3 regions of the Terribacillus sp. AE2B 122 genome follow, and region 3 is predicted to be linked to each of the others. Evidence: predicted binding sites of a transcription regulator. Region 3 holds the regulator's gene; each other region holds the start of a gene.
The links. The regulator CtsR, encoded in region 3, represses protease genes until heat stress. The targets are predictions, from matches to a motif close to ATGGTCAATAAAGGTCAAACA.
Positions count from the first base shown of each region.

Region 1 (2,276 bases), on a different contig from region 3:
ACAGAGATACCTGAAGCAACGGAAACTGATGAACATACAGCGTCTGGTAAAGCATCGGATGCCTATAATAATACGTATCAAGAAAACCAGGCTGATGATAAGGAGATTAAGGATCACCGACAAGAAGCAGAGATTCCTTTATCTCCACTAGCAGGTGAACAACGATATGCAGGCTTTTGGATGCGATTTTGGGCATATATCGTTGACCTTATTGTTGTATTCAGTTTGACGGGTCTGATCGTTAAACCATTCACGATGATAGATTCCTTCCGTGAAGCGACGCTTTGGTTGTGGAGTGTCAGCGGTTTACTTGGCGGCGTGATATTCTTTGCTTATTTCCTTTTCATGACCAAATGGCGCGGACAGACATTAGGCAAAATGATATTCGGACTGCGAGTCATTCGGAAGGATGGAGAGCGGCTTTCCTGGTCAGACACTCTTATCCGGGAAGTAGTCGGCCGTTTCATTCATCGTCTGCTATTCCTGTTTTTCCTTTATGCAGTAGTAGCTTTCACACCAAGGAAGCAAGGCTTGCACGATATGTTCGCTGACACACTTGTAATCCATGAATGAAAAAAAGCCATCCAGCTTTAATTGCTGGATGGCTTTTTCTTATGTCTTAAACAGGTTTTTTCTCCATTACTTTGTCGATCAAGCCGTAGTTTACTGCTTGTTCAGCTGTAAGGAAGTTATCACGGTCTGTGTCGCGCTCGATTACTTCAAGCGGCTGTCCACTGCGTTCTGCCATGATTTCGTTTAATTTCTTTCTCATTTCGATGATACGACGAGCATGGATTTCGATATCACTTGCTTGTCCTTGTGTACCACCTAGCGGCTGGTGAATCATGACTTCACTGTTAGGAAGTGCATAACGCATGCCTTTTTCACCGGCAGTCAATAGGAATGCACCCATGGATGCAGCCATACCGATGCAGATAGTAGATACTTTCGGCTGGATGAACTGCATTGTATCATAGATAGCCATACCTGCTGTAATAGATCCGCCTGGTGAGTTGATGTATAGAGAAATGTCTTTTTCTGGATCCTCTGCTGCTAGGAATAACAGCTGGGAAACAATGCTGTTGGCAACATTATCATCGATCGCGCTACCGAGCATGATGATCCGGTCTTTTAGCAAACGGGAGTAGATATCGTAAGCGCGTTCTCCTCTGTTTGTCTGTTCGATAACTGTAGGGATTAGATTCATGGTAGATCCTCCTTTGGATATGAGCTCATTATTCTAAGTAATGACTAACCTTATATTACCTAAAAGGTCAATAAAGGTCAAACAAAATACTTACTTTCTTTCGCCTATTCCATGCTTCCCTAGTTGGGAGGCATATAAACGCTGGAAATAGAGTCTCTCGTTAACTTTGACTTTTAACTGACAAACTCCTGCAATCTGGCTTATTTTTCATTTAAATTACATCATTAGGAAATGGTTTAGAAAATTTACCAAGGTGGAATGTAATCAACTGAAACCAACTAAACCCTAGGAGGTAACAACATGTTCCATCATCAGAAAGTACTTCAATATCCAGCGAAACCAGACAAGCCAGATGCATTATTTGCAAAACAGATGCAGGAAATCCTTGGAGGTCAGTATGGCGAAATCAGTGTTGCCCTTCAGTATCTCTTCCAAGGCTGGAGCGCTCGTGGTGAAGAAAAATATAAAGATTTGATCATGGATACAGCAACTGAGGAAATCGGTCACGTTGAAATGATTGCAACAATGATTGCTCGTCTTCTCGAAGGTGCACCAGTAAATGAACAGGAAGAAGCTGCGCAAAACCCTGTTATCGGCGCCATTTTAGGCGGTATGAACCCACAGCATGCGATTGTTGCCGGCCTAGGACCTCGTCCGACAGATAGCAATGGTATGCCATGGAATGCAGGTTATATCATCGCAAGCGGTAATATGCTCGCAGACATGCGTGCGAATATCAATGCAGAATCTCAAGGTCGTTTACAAGTTGCTCGTCTATATGAAATGACAGAAGACAAAGGTGTTCGCGACATGTTATCCTTCTTGCTTGCACGTGATTCCATGCACCAAAACCAGTGGATTGCTGCAGCTCGTGAATTGGAGGAGAAGAACGGTATTATTGTACCTGGTTCCTTCCCGAAAGAACTAGAAGCAGACAACTTCTCTCACAGCCTGATCAACTTCTCGGAAGGAGAAGAGTCCAAAGAAGGCAGCTGGGCGAACGGTACAGCTCCTGATGGTGGCACGTTCAAATATGAAGAAGCGCCAACAGCGCACGGTGAAAAACAAG
Region 1 covers NZ_LR700943.1:574,211-576,486, forward strand. The annotation lists gene AE2B122_RS19160 (RDD family protein) at 1-573, shown strand, start outside; gene clpP (ATP-dependent Clp endopeptidase proteolytic subunit ClpP) at 620-1,207, opposite strand; gene AE2B122_RS08035 (manganese catalase family protein) at 1,508-2,276, shown strand, end outside.
Region 1: clpP (ATP-dependent Clp endopeptidase proteolytic subunit ClpP) is a predicted target of CtsR. The motif match lies at 1,271-1,291, and genes of this name have one in related genera.

Region 2 (2,276 bases), on a different contig from region 3:
TCGTATATATGGGTCGATTTGATGCTAAAACTTATCTTTCTCTACTAGAGGATTATAAGATTAATGTACTTTGCTGTACCCCGACAGAATATCGTCTCATGGCAAAAGTAACTGATCTTGGAAGCTACAACCTGAGTGCTTTGCATAGTGCAGTATCAGCCGGTGAACCATTGAACCGTGAAGTAATTGATGTCTTCCAGAAACATTTCAATATCATTGTACGTGATGGCTATGGACAGACAGAGAGCACATTGCTGCTTGGTATCATGAAAGGTATGGAGCCAAGACCAGGTTCTATGGGAAAACCGACTCCAGGTAATGAAGTGGTTGTAATTGATGAGGATGGTAATCGCGTTAAAACAGGCGAAGTTGGTGACATCGCTTTGAAACTCGACAGTCCTGCATTGTTTAAGACATATTTCCGTGAACCTGAACGCCGTCAGCAAGCCGAACGCAACGGCTACTTTGTTACTGGTGACCAAGCTTCTGTTGATGAAGATGGCTACTTCTGGTTCGAAGGCCGCAGTGATGATATCATTATCAGCTCTGGTTATACAATCGGGCCATTCGAAGTAGAGGATGCTCTCGTAAAACATCCGGCTGTAGCAGAATGTGCTGTTGTAGCAAGCCCGGATGAAATCCGCGGTAATGTTGTTAAAGCATTCGTCATCCTGCGTGAAGGTGTAGATGAGAACGAACCAAATCTTGTGAAGGAATTGCAGACGCATGTAAAGAACACAACTGCGCCTTACAAGTATCCTCGTAAGATTGAGTTCGTCAAAGATTTGCCGAAGACTTCTTCCGGTAAGATCAGACGTGTCGAACTGCGTAATCAAGAAAAACGAAATGCAAAATAATTAGAAGCATCGCCTTAATTAAGGCGATGCTTCTTTTGTTTTTCTTTCTTATTAGTTTTAATACCTTTTCTAAAAAAAAATAAGAAATGAAAGCATAACACTTGAAAGTCAAAGAAGGTCAGACTATAATAAAGTCACAAGGTCAAAGATAGTCAAAGTCAAAATGTGACGCTTGACCAAATAAACTAATCTAACCTATTGGGGAGGTAATTGTATTATGAAATGCCAACATTGTGGTGAACGAGAAGCTAACGTGAACTTGTTAATGCAATTCAATAACCAAAAACAGCAATTACAGCTCTGCCATACTTGCTATAATGAAATGAAAAATATGTCAAAAAAACCTGCCGGTTTCGCTTCCAATGGCGGAACGATGGATGACTTCTTTAAAAATATGTTCGGCGGAGCACAATCCGGCTTCCAGGCGGGTGCAAACAACCAAGCACAGGCTGGCGGCAATGGCCGAGGACGCGGAGGATTGCTTGACTCACTTGGTAAGAATCTGACAGATGGCGCGCGTGCTGGTCTAATTGATCCAGTCATTGGCCGTGAACAAGAGGTCAAACGTGTCATTGAGACGCTGAACCGACGCAATAAGAATAACCCAGTTCTAATCGGGGAACCAGGGGTAGGTAAAACAGCAATTGCAGAGGGTCTAGCTTTACAGATTGTCGAAGGCAATGTTCCTGTGAAGCTGCAAAACAAAGAAATTTACTTGCTTGATGTTGCTTCACTAGTTGCGAACACTGGTGTGCGCGGTCAGTTCGAGGAAAAGATGAAACAGCTTATTTCCGAATTGCAGCAGCGTAAGAATGTCATTCTGTTCGTGGATGAGATTCATTTACTAGTCGGTGCTGGTACTGCGGAAGGTTCCCAAATGGATGCAGGTAATATCTTGAAACCTGCACTTGCTCGCGGTGAGGTGCAGCTGATTGGTGCAACAACCTTGAAAGAGTACCGTCAAATCGAGAAAGACGCTGCACTTGAACGCCGTTTCCAGCCGGTTATCGTAAAAGAACCGACAGCAGAGCAGGCATTGGATATCTTAAAAGGATTGCAGGAGAGATACGAAGCGTATCATCAAGTCTCTTATACAGAAGATGCCGTCACAGCGAGCGTGAGCTTGTCTCAACGTTATATTCAGGACCGCTTCTTGCCGGATAAGGCGATTGATTTGCTCGATGAAGCTGGATCCCGTATCAACCTGCTTACGGTAACGACTGATGAAGATGCAATTCAAACTCGTCTTGCCCAAATTGCGAAAGAGAAAGAAGAGGCAGCAGGACGTGAGGATTATGAACGTGCTGCATACCTTCGTCAGGAAGAAATACAGTTGGAACAAAAGCTCGAGGAACCAAAAAACGAAGATAAAGCCAAAGTGACGGTTGAGGTCATTCAGCAGATTGTGGAAGAGAAAAC
Region 2 covers NZ_LR700945.1:248,402-250,677, forward strand. The annotation lists gene mbcS (acyl-CoA synthetase MbcS) at 1-857, shown strand, start outside; gene AE2B122_RS12120 (ATP-dependent Clp protease ATP-binding subunit) at 1,075-2,276, shown strand, end outside.
Region 2: AE2B122_RS12120 (ATP-dependent Clp protease ATP-binding subunit) is a predicted target of CtsR. The motif match lies at 962-982, and genes of this name have one in related genera.

Region 3 (2,276 bases):
GTTGGGTTCGCCCTGCGAGAGTAGGACGTTGCCAGGCAAAATGAAAGCTCCTGATAGGTTATTCTATAACTTATCAGGAGCTTTTTTGTATGTCTTGCTTTATACTTCTGACGATTAGGGGATATAAATACTTCATACTAATATGTCGATATTCATATAATGTAATAAGAGAGAAAGAAGGGAAGCACAGATGGAGCAGTACTTTGATGAACAATTTTTAACTGTAATGATGAAAATTATAATAGCAGTATTCCTCTCCGGAGCTATCGGGATGGAACGGGGGCTGGGCAATCACCATGCTGGTTTGCGCACGCATATCCTCGTTGGCGTAGGGTCTTGTCTGATGATGATCCTATCTTTATATGGTTTTACAGCCTTCAGTGAGGAGCATGACTATGTGCAGTTTGATCCCGCACGTATACCTTCATATGTGATCAGCGGTATCGGTTTCCTAGGTGCAGGAACAATACTGGTAAATGGTACGACAGTGCGAGGACTTACGACAGCTGCATCTGTTTGGACGGTAGCAGGACTTGGACTCGTTATTGGTGCAGGAATGTACATGGAAGCAGTATTCACTACTATTATCATTTTGTTGATTCTTATCTTCTTGAATAATTTTGAGAAGCTGTTTTTATCAAGTAAAAAGCAAAAAGTATATCGTCTGGAAATTGAACTGGATAGAGAAGAAGGTGTAGCACCTATTATGGAAATACTCGAACGTCATCATCTAGCGTTAACTAACATGAAGATGAGAAAACATCATCAAGACAGCAGAATGTTACATGTTGAGCTGGCAACACGTTACGCTATAAATGAAATGGAGCTCTTTGAGGAACTTACCAACCTATCAAATATCCGATCAGTTAGTACAGTGAAAAGTTAAAACCCTTTTAAGGGTTTTTTTCTGTTATTAGAGGCTATGCTAGGGAAGTAGAGCTTTGCATTCCTCCTGCAAAATGTATATAATAAAGTCAAAGATAGTCAAAGTCAAAGGAAGGGAGGCGACTTGTGTGAGCAATATATCGGACATCATCGAGGCTTATCTAAAGCAGATTCTTCAATCAACAGATACGCAGGAAGTGGAAATAAAGAGAAGTGAAGTGGCTAACCGTTTTCAGTGCGTGCCCTCCCAAATCAATTATGTAATAAAGACGAGATTCACTGTTGAGAAAGGATATCTTGTCGAGAGTAAGCGTGGCGGCGGCGGTTATATTCGTATCATTCGGGTAAAGCATCATACAGAAGCAAGTTTGATAGACGATGTAATTGAAATGGTGCAGCCGCGAGTTTCACAGCAGACTGCTAATAGTATCATCGAACGGCTTGCTGAAGAGAAGATATTAACTGAACGGGAAGCGAAAATCATGCTTAGAGCAACCAGCCGGGAGACACTAGCCTTTCCTCTTCCGCTTCGTGATGAAGTCAGGACCCGTATTTTGGTTTCAATGCTGACTGCTATCAAGTACTAGTCAGATAAGGAGGGTATTAGGATGGAATGTCAAGAGTGTCATATAAGACCAGCAACCTTGCATTTAACAAATGTCGTCAACGGACAGAAGACGGAAATGCATGTTTGCGAGCATTGTGCGAAAGAAAATGGATATGTCTCCTACGGCCAAGAAGGGTATTCCCTGCATAACTTATTATCTGGTCTATTCCATATGAACCCATCGACTGCTCAAGGACATAAACACTTCGCCCAAGCGCCAGCAGCACTTGCTTGCCCGAAGTGCGGGCTGACATATAATGAGTTCACCCGAATAGGAAAATTTGGCTGTGCTTCTTGCTATGAAACTTTCGAAGACAATCTGAATCCTATCTTCCGCCGTGTACACAGTGGCAATACAAAACACGAAGGTAAGATACCAAAGCGGATGGGTAGCGGTATAGAGAAAAAACGGAAGATTGCAGCATACCGGGAATCCATGCAGCAATACATTCAGGAAGAAGAATTTGAAAAAGCAGCGGAGCTCCGCGATAAGATTCGTTTGCTGGAGCAGCAGAAAGACGGACAGGAAGAGGGTGAGAGCTAATGTCACTAGAGAATTTCATGAGTGATGCCATCAGCCCTTGGATGAAAGAAAACGGACCGGACTGTGATATAGTCATGAGCAGCCGAATCCGCCTGGCCAGAAACTTTGAAAATCGCACGTTCCCTTTAATTGCTAAGGCAGAGGATTTAGATGACGTGCTTAATTTCTTCCAGGAGAGCTATCAAGACACTGATTTTAATGAACGAGGAACAATGCAATTCTTACGTATTGCAGATCTGT
Region 3 covers NZ_LR700952.1:67,713-69,988, reverse strand. The annotation lists gene AE2B122_RS18300 (MgtC/SapB family protein) at 191-886, shown strand; gene AE2B122_RS18295 (CtsR family transcriptional regulator) at 1,014-1,472, shown strand; gene AE2B122_RS18290 (UvrB/UvrC motif-containing protein) at 1,494-2,036, shown strand; gene AE2B122_RS18285 (protein arginine kinase) at 2,036-2,276, shown strand, end outside.